DNA from 2 places in the Gorillibacterium terrae genome. Region 1 is predicted to be linked to the other one. Evidence: riboswitches for the same ligand, from Rfam matches in the RefSeq annotation. Region 1 holds a riboswitch; the other holds the start of a gene.

The links. A riboswitch is a leader RNA that binds a small molecule or an ion and turns the genes downstream of it on or off. The one in region 1 is predicted to bind cyclic di-AMP.
Region 2: it holds a riboswitch for cyclic di-AMP, as region 1 does, so the genes downstream of both, ACSEXS_RS21880 (hypothetical protein) here and ACSEXS_RS15950 (KamA family radical SAM protein) in region 1, are expected to answer to the same signal.

Annotation. Positions count from the first base shown of each region.
Region 1 is NZ_JBPPGI010000004.1:185,503-192,599, reverse strand. Features, by position in the region: gene ACSEXS_RS15955 (hypothetical protein) at 794-1,174, opposite strand; gene ACSEXS_RS15950 (KamA family radical SAM protein) at 1,332-2,480, opposite strand; cyclic di-AMP (ydaO/yuaA leader) riboswitch at 2,677-2,815, opposite strand; tRNA gene ACSEXS_RS15945 (tRNA-Met) at 2,974-3,047, opposite strand; gene ACSEXS_RS15940 (NUDIX hydrolase) at 3,218-3,637, shown strand; gene ACSEXS_RS15935 (class D sortase) at 3,734-4,393, opposite strand; gene ACSEXS_RS15930 (response regulator) at 4,429-5,565, opposite strand; gene ACSEXS_RS15925 (GNAT family N-acetyltransferase) at 5,710-5,991, shown strand; gene ACSEXS_RS15920 (MFS transporter) at 5,970-7,097, opposite strand, start outside.
Region 2 is NZ_JBPPGI010000010.1:20,134-27,230, forward strand. Features, by position in the region: gene ACSEXS_RS21855 (GNAT family N-acetyltransferase) at 1-246, shown strand, start outside; gene ACSEXS_RS21860 (oxidoreductase) at 215-1,219, shown strand; gene ACSEXS_RS21865 (O-methyltransferase) at 1,305-1,940, shown strand; gene ACSEXS_RS21870 (SIMPL domain-containing protein) at 2,069-2,821, opposite strand; gene ACSEXS_RS21875 (ArnT family glycosyltransferase) at 3,173-4,372, opposite strand; gene ACSEXS_RS21880 (hypothetical protein) at 4,567-5,067, opposite strand; cyclic di-AMP (ydaO/yuaA leader) riboswitch at 5,256-5,406, opposite strand; gene ACSEXS_RS21885 (U32 family peptidase) at 5,574-7,097, opposite strand, start outside.

The sequences.
Region 1 (7,097 bases):
GAGAGAAGTAAACCTCCTGTGTGTGAGCATAAAGGGTATCTAGCAGTCGGTGAAACTTATTCAAATAGTCAGGATTCGTTTAAAGTGTGTACTCCCTTGACTTCTTCTAATAACAAGTCTGATACCGCAAGTACAAGTAAGCATCTCCCATGCCCAAATTCCAATGATATTCATATCCTTTATGACGGATGACGAATCAATCTCGGAATGACAATGCTATTCGGTTGTAGAAATCTACCGTTACATTTGATACTGAACAGCTATCTTATCTACAGAAAGTTGTACGTTGTTCATAGTTCCCCCACTGGCAAAACTTTTGACGGATTTACCACTTGTATTATAGGAATGAGTCTGTCGGTGGCTAGCCTTTACACTTGACCTTCCCGTTGAAAAAAGTTTTGTTGCTTCCTGACACTATAAAAGTCGGGCTATCCCTCCGATTAGTTGCAATGACTTTTCGATGGATTGCCTTCTTAGCGTCTAAATCGAGTTAGGGTAATGTTCGGATGCGATGAATTTTGAAAAACCCGCAGAAAACGAAGCTAATAAAAAACAGGTCAATCATAGTGGAATCTGACCATAATCAACCTGGTTTTTGTATCGGTATAGCGCTATTTAGGTTAACAATTCAAGCCTTATCGTACCTACAAACGTCTTCAAGAAATCTTTATACGGGTATTACATGAGTTAGATGTGTTATTGGTTGAATGATGGGTTTATTCGTCACCCACCCCGTCCAAAAAAGAGAACCTTGAAAGGCACGAAGCCTATCAAGGTCTAATAATATTAAATACTAATATTTTACATCAAATAAAGTCACTTCATTTGAGATAACCATGACAAAACTTTCAGGAGGTATCGCATCCATAATTTCTATGGAGACGATAGAATCTCCCACTCGTAAGACTGCATATCCATCTTTTTCCACTGATTCTAAAAAACCAGTAAGAAATACAGACTCCTTTTCCATCCCAATAGAGAATTTATTTTCGTCACATAGCTTCAAGTTAGTTCCTAATACAAATGTCTCACCGATTTCGATTTCAGCAAAATATTCCTTTCCTTCTTCGGGTAAGTCACCATCCCAATTAGCTGTGGCATTTCCGTATTCTGTTGAAAAACTCACTGTTGAGTTTTCACAAAATTCATTTAGTTTCTCGACTTTTATTTTCAAGCTGTTTAATCCCTCCATTAATTATTTCGCTGTAAAGTATTAGTTACTGTCATGGTGTCATTTACAGCGTCATAAGTCCATATCTCTTTATGATAAAGATATTTTGGTGTTCTCATCCCTCGCCGGTTTGCAGGTATAGCTCTTCCCGTGACTTAACTCAAATGTCCATTTCCGCTTCCTGAGATTCAACCAAATCGTCCCTTCCGCCCGGAGCCCAATGGTCCTCCGATCCCGGAAGTTCGTCGAACCAGGCGGCCTCCGGCGGGCAATGGAGCAGCATCAGCTTGCCGTAATGGCCGTCACGGGACTGGTGATATTTCAAGAACGCCTTGCCGTGCTCGATGGCCAGGATTTCGATCTTGCCGGAGGCATGGCTCATGACCAGCCTCACCCGTTTGCCCAGGCCAGACGTTCTCGCCTTGGCCTCCTCGGTCAGGCGGTACGCCCGCTCCAGCGGGACGACGAAATCCCGGTTGCCGGCGACCGGCCGGTTAATGAAGAAATAATAAGGGGCGATTCCTTCCCAGGACAGGCGGTCCAGCAGCTCGCCCAGCACCGCTGCGTCGTCGTTGATGCCGCGCAGAATCGGCGTCTGGTTCATCACAACGGCGCCAGCCTCCTGCATCGCCCGGAAAGCGCGAATCGCTTCGGCCGTCAGCTCGCGGGGATGATCGACATGCGCCATCAGGTAAATGCGCCGGCTGGGCGTGCTGTACCGGCGGATTCCGTTCAGCAGCTCCTCGTCCTCATAGATGCGCATCGGCTGAAACACCGGCAGCTTGGAGCCCAGACGGATGATGCGCACATGAGGGATGTCCGCCAGTTTATCCAGAATCTGAAGCAGCCTTTCCGAGGACAGCATCAGGCTGTCGCCGCCGGTCAGCAGGACATTGCTGATCTCGGGATGTTCGGCGATATAGGCAAGCCCCGGCTCCGGATGGGTCTCCGCTTCCTGTCCGTTCCGCTGGAACAGCCGCTTGCGGAAGCAGTACCGGCAATAGGCGGAGCAGGTCTCGGACACGACGAGCAAGGCGGTCGCCCCGTACTTGTGCTGGCAACCGGGTACGACGTAGTTCGCCTCCTCGCCGGATGCGTCGAGGCAGCCGTATTCCGCCAGCTCGCCCTCATTCGGAACCACCAACCGGCGGATTGGGTCCGCCGGGTTCTCCCAATCGATCAAGTTCAGGTAATAGGCATTCGCTCGAAACGCATAACGGTCCGCCACCGGAGCCAGCTTGCGAATTTCCTCCTCCGGCAAATACTTGCGAAGCTTGTCCAACCGAAGCATGTAATCGGCTTTCGCCATGGATCGTTCCTCCTCACGTGGGCGTGATGCGCCTGCTGCGCCTGCGTGGATCTCCGATCCGTTCCGGCCTCCTTTCCCGCATGGAATGGCGTTAAGGGACAACGAAGAGACAGCCGTAACTCAGCCAGAAGGGCCGATGCAAACAGAAAAAGACCCTTCATAAGAGGGTCTTTTCGCATGCGGTCTCGATTAGGAGTATGGACCCATCTACTGCTGACGAGGTTAGCTGACGGGCTCGGGATGGATGGTTCCCTATGCCGGTAATCGGCAATTCGCCCCAAAGACTTGGTTCCCCCGCATTCCGGCCGTTGCCGGAAATTAAGCGCATTTCTATTGTAACCGGATTCACAAGACCCGGCAATCCTTCTTTCGATTTTTTTGTCCCCGCCCATGGCTTTAGGCAGGGTTCCTTAAACGTTGCACGCTTGTTGTCCGGCCATAAGGCCACATAAAAGCAAACAGCCCTCCGCCGAAGCGAAGGGCTGCGATTCAATTGCGGGGGCAGGATTTGAACCTGCGGCCTTCGGGTTATGAGCCCGACGAGCTACCGGGCTGCTCCACCCCGCGTCAACTCTTATAGAATACCATACTCGATTGACGAAATCAACACTTTATTTCTCTGCAACCAAGCTTTTCTCTGCGGAAGAAGCCACGGTTATGACGGTTTTACAGAACGGCCAATTTCTGTTATCCTGCGGAGGCGAAACCGAAAGACAGAAGATTCAAGGAGGCGGGCCATGACGCAGCGGCGGCAGATTGTCGTAGCCATGAAAGGAATCATACGCTCCCCGAAAGGGCTCTTGGTCGTCCAAAGAACCCCCAAGGACGAAGTCGGAGCCGGAACGTGGGAATGGCCCGGCGGCAAGCTGGAATTCGGCGAGACCCTGGTGGAAGGGCTCCGCCGGGAGATCGAGGAAGAAACCGGCTTGACCGTCACCATAGGCGAGTTGCTGTACGCGACGACTTTTTTCACCGGTCCCGAGCGGCAGTTGGTGCTACTGACATACGAAGCTTTTCACCAGGGCGGTGAAGTTCGGTTGTCCGAAGAGCACACGGATTGGAAGTGGGTACAGCCGGATGAGCTTCCCGGAATCCTTCCGGCGGAGATCCATCACGAGATGGTCCGATATGGGGTTTATGAGAAATGGAAGCCATGAAGAGCCGTCGGCGGCAGCGCCGACGGTTTTTTTTATGCAGCGTTGCGGCGAAAATGTTCAGAATTTGTTCAGTCTTGCCCTTACTCAGAACCTCCCCTACGGGGCAGGCTTCGCCTGAACAATGATCCGGTGCGTGGCCGTATCCATCGGATCGCAGGTGATCAGGGTGATGATGCGATCCTTGCCGTTGCCTTCCAGCACCGACAAATCGGTCGGCAGCACCCGCACCACCCGGAAGACCCGGTATTCCTCGGCCTGTCCCTTTCGCTCCAGCTCCAGGGCATCCCCGACCTCCAACTCGTTCAGCCGGTTGAACAGCCGGCCCTTCGTAAAGGCCCGATGGGCCGCGATGGCGGCATTGCCGATCTCGCCGAAGGGAGAGGTCTCGCTCATATGAGCCGCCCCCACCTTCATATTGGCCTTGGTCGCCCCTTCCAGTACCGGAAGCTCGAGCTCGATCTTGGGAATGCGGAGAATGGCGATCGCCCCCTTGATTGCTTTCGCTTTCGCAGGCGTAGGGTCGGGCTCGGCAGAGGGCGCCGGGCTGCCTTCCTCTCCCGCCCCCTGAGCGAACAATTGGGACAACTGCTCATAATCGGCTTCCCGCGATGGCGGATCTTCCGCATCCGCCATCGCCGCTCTCGCCTCTTCCAGCAATTGATGCTGCCGGTAGTCATCCGCCCATTCCCTTGCCTTCGGCCAGATCATGAGGATAAGACCCGCGATGACGAGCAGATACGCAAACTTTTTCCACATGGGCATCCTCCTCCCGCAACCGTTCAGCCGTTTGCCTATACTTTACTATGAATCCAGGCGTCATACCACCTGGCGATCTTGCCGTCCGGCGCAATGCCCAGCTCTTCCTTCATCAGGTCGGCCCAATCCCGGTAGTGGCTGATGACCAGCGAGCGTTCTCCCATACTGGCGTAGGTGCGAAGCATGCCCAGATGCCCCTCCTCGGAAAAGGGCTGGAGCTCCAGCACCCGCCGGTACACCACGGCGGCCTGCAGGAGTTTGCGGTTGTGAACCAAAAAGGCTCCAACGAGAAGGGCCTTGCCGAGCCATAGGGCGAGCAGCCGCTGCCGTTCGTTCTCGGCCCACAGATAGCCGCTCGTGCCCAGATAGTCTCCTTCGTACCGGTTGAGCAGTTGAACCGCCGCCGCCCAGTTGGATTCGTCGATCGGGCCCAACCGCTGGATGTCGCTCTCCCAGGCTTCCGCATCGACCTCGATCCCGTTAAGCACCAGCATATACCCATCCCCCCGGCTCACGCTGCGAATTTCCGCCGGCACCTGAGCCTGCTTCAGGCTTCGCCTCACCTGATAGATCGTCGTGTACAGGTGGGCCGAGGCTTTCTTGGGATCGGACTCGGGCCAAAGCAGTTCGATCAAGCGCTCCTTCGATACCTGCTGTTTCCGGTAATGAAGGAGGTACGCGAACAGCTCCTGTCCCTTCGAGGTCCGCCAGCGAACCCGCTCCTCCGAGGCCTCTTGGGTGTCCACGCGCAGCGATCCAAAGCAGCGGATGGCAATCCCGGGCGGAGGCGGCGTCTCCTCGCCGGTTTCGGCACAGGCTTCCCGCAGCCGGTCCACCGTCTTGGCCAATCTTCGGCGGTCAAGCGGTTTTAGCAGATAATCGAGCGCGTTCAGCTCGAAGGCTTCTATGGCAAACCGGTCATAGGCCGTGACAAACACGATCTCCGCATCCGCATCGGTCTGCTGGATACGGTCGGCCGTCTGTAAGCCGTCCAGACCGGGCATGTCAATGTCGAGGAAAATGACATCGGGCCGAAGCTCCCGCAGCTCCGACAGCGCTTGAATCGGATTGGTGAAGGTTGCCTCTATTTCGATGTCGCCCCATTCCTTCAGCGAGCGTTCCAACTGAAGCAAGGCCAGTTTTTCATCGTCGATCAGTACGGCCCGTATCATTCCTGTCTCTCCTTCCGGCTTGATCGTCCAAGAGATGCGCCACTGCCGCCCAACTTACCCACGCTAAGCGAGTCATCCCGGCGGCTGAGGTGTAAAATAAGGAAAACGCGCTTTCTAAAGGCAGCGCGCAAAGGAGGCATTCCCATGCAGGACCATGAGATGGTGCGAGAAGGAAACGGATTTGTCGTTCGAGAGGGCGAAGAGGTGATCGCGGAGGTTACCTTCCGCCCCAGCGGCGACGCCACGCTGGTGCTGGACCATACGTTTGTAGACCCGCGTCTGCGCGGTCAGGGCATCGCCGAGAAGCTGGTCAAACGGGTGGTGGAATTGGCCCGGGAGGAGGGCAAGAAAATCATTCCCGCCTGCTCCTATGCGGACGCCCAATTCCGCCGCCATTCGGAATATCACGATGTCTGGGAGCGCTGAACGGCTTCCGGACGCTTATCCTTGACCAGCACGAGCAGAAGCGTTCCGATGAGCCCGCACAGCGAAGCACCGGATAAAATCACGGAGTAAGGCACGGTTCCGACCAGGCTCGTGCTGAGCAGTGGGCCGATCGTGCCGCGGATGCCGAACAGCATCAGATGGATGCTGAACACGTTCGCTTCCCGCCCGGGGGCGATCTTGAAGACGAAGGCCAACACGCCGATATCCCAGATGGCATCGGCGATGCCTTGAATGCCGCTCGCGGCGATCACCGAGCCGAAGCTCGGGACAAGCCCGTACAGCAGCGGGACGAGGATGACGGCGCCCAGGCCGTACACCAGCGTCCGCTTGGGCGGAAACCGATCGAGCGCCCAGCCGCTGAGGTAATAAGATATCAGCAGGAAGGCGTAATACACGAGCCGGGCCACGCCGATCTGGCTGTTGGTCAGCTCCAGCTCCTGTACCTGAATTTTCTGGTACAGCGGATTCGCCAGAATGTTGCCGAACCCGGCAAAGGTGGTCGCGGCAAAGAAGACCATCAGCGGCCGGTTTCCCTTAAGCATGGCGAACCGTTCCCGCCACCCGGACTGAGGCTCGGCCACCGCCGGAACGGGCGGCGCTTCCACCCCGTCCTCATTGCGGACGCCGCGGAAAATGAGGAGCGACAGCGCCCCGGCGATTGCGGCTGCAAGCAGCGCGGGCCGCGGGCCCGCGTGATCCGTCCACCTGCCGATGATCAGCGCCATGGGCATCATCAGCACGCTCATTCCGACGCGCACCAGCCCGAGCAGCTTGCCGCGCTGGCGGGCCGGGTAGATTCGCGTGAGCAGAGCAGCATAGGCGGGCGATTGCATGCCCATGAGCAGTTGAAAGACGAGCGCCGTCGCTACATATACGGCAGGCGCACCGAACAAGGCGGGCAGGATGATGAGCAGCCGCCCGATCAGGTTGGGCAGGAAGAAGAACCGGCGCGGTCCGAACCGTTCGATCCACCCCGTCCAAAGCGGGGAAAACAACAAGCCAATGGCGGGAGAAGCCGACAAGAGCCCGATCTCCAGATCGGAGGCTCCTTGCCGGATGGCCATCGGCATATAAAACTGGTTGTA
Region 2 (7,097 bases), on a different contig from region 1:
GCGGAACCCTGCCGCAAACAGGGGCTCGCGCAGGAAGCGCTGACCGGCTATGCCGCCCGAATGAAGGAGCGCGGCCTGCGGGTCTGCCGCCTGGGCGTCGTCGAAGGCAACGCCCCCGGACGCCGGTTCTGGGAGGCGCGGGGCTTTGCTTTCCTCGACCGGAAGGCGAACACGAACGGAACGCCGGTGGATGTCTACGAGAGGATGATCGACGATGATTTTGTTTCAAGCGCTGACAGTCGATAAGACGGCGGACGGCTTCACCCGGGAGATCCGGACCTGGCGGACGGAGGACCTGCCGCAAGGCGAGCTCCTGATCCGCGTCAGCCATTCCAGCCTGAACTACAAGGATGGGCTGGCCGGCAAGGAGGACGGCAAGATCGTCGGCCGGTATCCGTTCATTCCCGGCATCGACCTGGCCGGGACAGTGGCGGAATCGGCGGACCCCGCCTTCGCCCCCGGCGACCCGGTGCTCGTCACCGGCTACGGCCTCGGCGTCTCGCATTTCGGCGGCCTCGCCGAATACGCGCGCGTGCCTGCGGCGTGGGCGGTGCCGCTGCCGGCCGGGCTCACGTCCGCCGAGGCGATGGCTTACGGCACCGCCGGCTTCACCGCGGCGCTCTGCGTGAGCCGCCTGCTCGGCCATGGGCTCGCCCCGGCCGACGGGCCGGTGCTCGTCACCGGCGCGAGCGGCGGCGTCGGCAGCGTCGCCGTGGCGCTGCTCGCGCGGCTCGGCTTCACGGTCGCCGCCGCCACCGGCAAGCCGGAGGCCGAAGAGCGGCTGCGCCGGCTCGGGGCCTCCGAGATTCTGCCGCGGGAAGAGCTGCTTCCCGCGAAACCTCGTCCCCTCGCCCACGAGCGTTGGGCGGGGGTCGTGGATGGCGTGGGCGGCCCGGTGCTCGCCCACGCGCTCGCCTCGCTGCGGTACGGCGGAGCCGCCGCGGCATGCGGGCTGACCGGAGGCGGGAACCTGCCCGCCACGGTGTATCCCTTCATCCTGCGCGGCGTCACCCTCTACGGCATCGACTCCGTCGAATGCCCGATGGACGAGCGCCGGCGCGTGTGGGACCGGCTCGCGGCCGATTGGCGGCCGGAGACGCTGCCGCTCCTCTACCGCGAAATCTCCCTCGCCGAGGTTCCCGCCGCGATGGACGCCCTCCTCCGCGGCGAAGGGCAGGGCCGGCTCGTCGTCGACCTGAGCCGCTCCTTCGCCGGTTAAGGAAAAACCGGGCGTACGGTCGCGGCGGCATCCGCTCAGACTTGACCCTACGCCCGCCAAGAAGCAAATGCGAGGTGATTTAAGTATGGAATCCGTCCAAGCCTATATCATGGAGTTTGTCCGGGAGGACCATCCCCGACTGCGGACCATTCGCGAAGAAGAACAGCGCCGCAACGATATCCAGCCGAGTATCGGCCCGGAGGTGGGCCGGCTCCTCGGTCTGTTGATCCGGCTCACCGGAGCGACACGAGTCCTGGAGTTGGGCACCTGCCTCGGGTATTCCACCGTCTGGTTGGCCGAAGCCTTGAAAGAGACCGGTGGCCATGCAATATCCATCGAATGGAACGAGAAGCTGTACAAGACAACCTTGGCCAACCTGGCTGCCGCCGGTCTGGCCGATTGCGCCGACGTCCGGCTGGCGGATGCCCGGGAGGCGGTCCGAACGCTGTCCGGTCCATTCGATCTGATTCTGCAGGATGCCGACAAGCGCCTGTACCCGGAGCTGCTGGAGGACTGCATCCGTTTGCTTCGTCCCGGAGGGCTGCTGATCGCCGATGACGCCTTGTTCAAGCCGATGGGCATAGCGGCGCCATTCAGCGATCCGGTGGATGCCTACAACCGGCGGGTGTTCCAAGATCCCCGCCTGTACACCACCCTGCTGCCCATCGGCGATGGAGTCGCCGTCAGCCTGAAGCTTCAGGAGCGACGGCTCCAGGAGTAAGCGTGCCACCGCAGCAGGCCTGTCACCGCCACAGGCCTGTACGCAAAAAAGAGTCCTTCGCAGCAACGGCGCGAAGGACTCTTTCCCTGTTGTCGCCCGCCCGGACGGGGCGGAGCGAGCACGTTCCATTAATTCAGTTCATACGTGACCGTCACGAGCGCGGTCACGTCGACTTGCCCGGCCTGGACGCTGGTTCCGGCGGCGTCGGCAGTAGCGGCGGCAGCCTTCATGGCCCCTTCGTAGAACACCGGACGGCTTCCGGTATCCTGCTGGATAACCGTGGTGACCTGACCGAGGCTGCGCTTCGCAGCCTTGGCGATCGCCGAGGCCTTCACGCCCGCGTTCGCCATCGCTTTTTCCAGCGCCTGCGCTTCGAACGCCGCAGGGTCTTCCACCGAGAAGCTGGCGTTGCCGATGTTGTTCGCTCCGGCATTGGAGACATCGTCGAGCAGCGCGCCGACCTTATCCAGATCGCGGTAAGCCACCTTCAAGGTATGGGTCGCGTTGTAGCCCTTGACCTGCTGGCCTTCCTTTTCGCTGTAGCTGTAATTCGGCTGGACCGTGAACTGGACCGTCTGGATGTCCTTGTCGGCGATTTTCCATTGATCCTTAAGCACCGCCGTCACCTTCTTCATCTTGGCCGCATTCGCCTGCTGTGCCGCCTGCGCCGTGGCCGCCGTCGTGTCGACGCCGATGGTCAGATAGACAATGTCCGGCTTCACGGACAGCTCACCGTTCCCCGTTACCTGAATCACGTTCTTCTGCGCCTCCTCTGCGTGCGCCTTCTCAGGGGCCTTAAGCGCCCCGCTCAGTCCCATGCCGCCCAGAATCAAACTGCTGGCCAGGAGCGCCGCTCCCACCGTTTTTGCCCAACCCTTCATCTCATTCATCCTCCTCAAGTAAGGGATTCTATCGAATCGTACCCTCTAGACGAGAAATTCTGGAAAAGGTTGCAGGGCGGCGAAGCCTATGAAAAAGATTTTACCCAATCCTTGAACCCGAGAATCGATCAACTAGGTTTGCCCGGCAATCGCCATTGTCCAACCCCATAATCCGGGCCACTGCCGGTTTGTTTAGCCTTAGCTTCCCCTGTTCGGTAACCAAATGGAAATCGTCGGCACCCATTTCCTTGATGGAGAACGGCCCGTTGATGGAGTGTATTCCATTGGTCCTCCGATCTATTCGAGGAATCAAGCGCTTCAGGAATTCATGGACGGAGATCACCTACGCGCTCAAAACCGGTATTCGCTCGGATAGCCGTAGCCCCGGGGCTCTTCCCCGCGAAGCCGGTTCCACAACAGCGACACCGCCCAGCCGAAGCCGAGCATCAGGAAGGCATACAGCGGATAAGCGTACCGCGCCACCGGGATGAAGGCGAGCTGGATGACCGTGAGCAGCAGCAGACCGGCCGCCAGGAACCGCAGCGGGCGGCTGCGGAAGCTGAGGAGCGCGAGCCAGCCGACCCAGGCGAAGATCAGATGAAACACCGTGAACAGATCGGCGAGCGGACCGGGCAGCGTCAGACGCGGCGTCTTAAACAGCACCATGAATTTGCCGACGGTAAACCAGCGAATCCACAGCCACGGATCGTCCTTCAGGCCCTGCTTCAGCCGCTCCAGCCCTTCCTTGAATTGATCGCCCTTCTGCGCCTCGTTCCAATCGATCGTCCCCTTGAAATACGGGTCGGTGCCCGCAAGGAAGGGATTGCCCATGCCTCCCTTGGCGGTCAGCACGAATTCATGCAGCGTGACGGCGTTGCGGAGCCACCACGGCAGCATGACGACGGCGAAGGCTGCGATAGCGGCCAGAATTTCCCGGGTATACAAGCGCCGGTCGCGAACCCAGAGGAACACGTACGGAATGACAGCAAGCGGCAGCACCTGGGGCCGGATCAGCACGGTCAGGGCGACCAGCGCGCCCGCGACGACATGGTCGCGCGGACGATTCTCTTCCACGACCAGCCACTGGGCGTACAGCATGCCGAGGAATGCCGTCAGGAACAGCGTCTCCGTCGTAATGAGCTGCGGCGACCAGATATACGTCGGGTAAAAGGCCGCGACGGCGGCGGCGACGAGCCCGGCCCGCCGGCTCCACAGCCGGGTGCCGAGAGCATAGAACAGGAAGACGGCCCCTGCTCCGACGGCGCACTGCAGATAGCGGACGGTATTCTCGACCGCGTTTAGACGGTCCGTTCCGACGATCCCTGCCACGGCCGCCACAAACAGCGGGTAGCCGGGCGTTACCCGGGCGTTGGGCTCGTCTTCGTTATAGGCATATACTCCCTTGTCCACCAGGCGGACGGCCTGCTCCAAATAATTCTTCTCATCATGCGACAGCTTGCCGCCGTCCGTCGTCACGGCGTAAGCCAGCCGCAGGGCGAAGGCGGCCGCGATCAGCAGGATGAGAGCGATTCGATAGCGTCTAGTTCTCAAGGAAATCGGTTCCTTTCGCAGAAGAGTCAGCTTCTCCATTTGATTACAGAATAGCATGTCCGTATGCGAGTCGGCCAGCCTTTGCCCGATCCTTCGGGTGTCCGTAGGCAGGCATGCCAAAAAGGCACCCTGTCCCGTAGGGGGGATGGGGTGCCCGTGTGTCGAGGCTTGGCAGGAAGCGGCATTAACCGGCGTTAGACGCCCGTCACGCCCTGCAGCAGGTACGTGACTTCGCCGCTGCGCGAGTAGATGACCGACTTGGCGCCGAGGCAGCGATAGATCGGACGGGGGATGCTGTTCTGGGAGATGACGTAGACCGGCCCCTCGGTCCAGGTGCTGCACAGCTTCAGGTAGCGGCAGGTCAGGTTCAGGCTGTCCTCGAACAGCACGACCATGCGCGGCGGATCGCCGGCCACGGCTGCGAGGTCCGTCACCTTGGTGTCCACCTGAACAAAATCCTGTACGCCCAGCTTCGCCAGGCGCTCCTTCTGATCGGGGTGGTTGATCAGGACGGCGAAGGGGATTTTCTTATACTTCAGCATGCGGATGAATTGCTCCCCGGCGGGGCCAGGCGCGGAGACGATCACCCGTCTCGCCGCGTCGGGGCCTTCCTCCCGCTCGGCGGAGCTTCCCTCTGTCCGGCCGGCTTCCCGGCCGTCCCGGTTCGCTGCGGTTGTGGCAGTCGCTTGACTCATGGCTGGATTCCTCCCGGTTGATCCGAACCGGCGCGCGGGCGCCGGTTCGGATCGAATTGAACGTGTTCGTACAGCACCGGCAGCCTTTTATGCACAACAAAAAAGAAGCCGGGGAAAGAGACTCTTTCCCGCGGCTTCTCCTTATCAAGTCCCTGGACGGGACGATCGGATCGGCGTGCGCGTTCAAACAAGCCCCTCTCGAGACGCTTGCGAGGTTAGCTGTCGGATTCGGACGTGAGAGTCGCCCTACCGCCGGTATTCACCGGCGGATTCACCCCTGCGGCGCATGCGCCGCCTCGGTTCCCCCGTTCCCTGTTCGGGATTCAGCGTGTGTCGTAATCACGAAACGTATCATACTCCCGCCGGGCTTTCCTGTAAAGCCCGGCCTCAAGGGGCTTAAGCCCTCTCCGGGGAATGCGGGGGTTGAAAAACGCTTTCTTCCCGTCCGCTCTTCGCCGGGCTGGCGCTAGGTCGGCAGCGCTCCGTTTTGCGTCGTTTGCGCCCGCTTATCTGACGAGCTGGCCGCGCGTGACGCCGAGCTGGTTGGTCGCCTTCAGGGTTTTCCAGACCTGCGTGCCGGGAATCGTCCCGGCGAGCGCCTGCCGGTACAAGCCGAGCACCTCGCGCACCTTCTCTGGCGTCTCCTCCAGGAACTCGACCCGGAAGCGGCGGACGCCGAGCGCGCGGAACTGCGGCAGATACTCCGCTCCGGACTGCTCGATGGCGTTGTAGACGGTGTTGCGGCAGCCTTCGTCCACCCGGACGGGATGCGACATGCCGATCCGGTCGCGCAGCGAAGCGCGGTGGCTCTCGCACGGCCGTCCGCAGTTGGTGTAATCCGTGCCCTCGCTCATGAAGGTGCAGTAGACGCAGTGCTCGGTATGGTACATCGGCAGATGCTGATGAAGCACCAGCTCCGTGCGCGAAGCGTCGGTCCGCTCCAGGAGGTCCAGCATCTGCTGGATGTTCAGGTCATAGGAAGGCGTAATGCGGCTGAGGCCCGCCTCCAGGAACAGCGCCGCCGTCTTGTGATTGGCGACGTTGAGCGAAAAGTCACCGATCAGCTCGGGGTGAGCCGCACCGGGATGAAGCTGCCGCTCGCGCATAAAGTAGTACAAAGCGCCGGTGTTGCGCACGAGCACCGCATCCGGCCGAAGCCGGAGGATGTGCTGGAAGAAGCCGGTCTCGCCGGGCATGTGAATGCGCGGCGTCGCGAGCGCGATCCGGGCGCCCGCCGCCCGCACGGCTTCCACCGCCGCCGGGAATTGCTTGATGAATTCGAAGTCGGCGTACAGGAACTCCGCTTCGGCGGCCAGAGCGGCGTGCACCTGCTCCAGCGTGCGGCAGAGCACCGTCAGCTCGGGCTTAGGCGCGGCGGTTTGTGCCAGGCCAGCCGTTTCGTTCGCCGCCGGTTGCCGGAGAGCTTGCTCCGGGCGGAAGTCATCTTCGGCGCAGGACGCGAGCACCTCGGCTTGGCTGCGCAGCGTGTAGACGGGCGGCTGCTCGCGCGCGGCCGTCAAGACTTCGACTGCTTCGCGGCGGATGCGGTTCAGCTCGCGGACCGGCACGATCAGCTCGTCCGTCAGGACGGCATCGAGCTCCGCCAGCTCGAACAGGGTGCCGCCGAGACGGCCGAACTGCTCGGCGAGCACCGCCTCGTCGAGCGGACGCTTCAGCGCCTGCTCCAGCAGCGCTTCGGACTCGGCCTGTACGGTCGTGCCTGTGGCCAGATCGGTCCACCAGGTCTTGAGCGGCGCTCCCAGCACAGCCAGCGCCTTGACCTTAACCGGGAAGGTCCGATAGGGCTTATCGGTCTCGAAGGTCTGGCGCAGCCGCTTGTCGAGCTGCGGATCGTTGGTCTTCCAGACGCGATCGCCGACATGAATCCGGCCGAGGGCGACGTCATTCCGGCCCGGAACGATCTCGATCAAGCCTCCGGGCGCTTCGCCCTCCAGCTTGACGCCCTTGCGGCGCAGGTCGTAGACCCGCCCGCCCTCTTCCTTCTGCGTCGGGTCGCCGGCGTCGAAGAC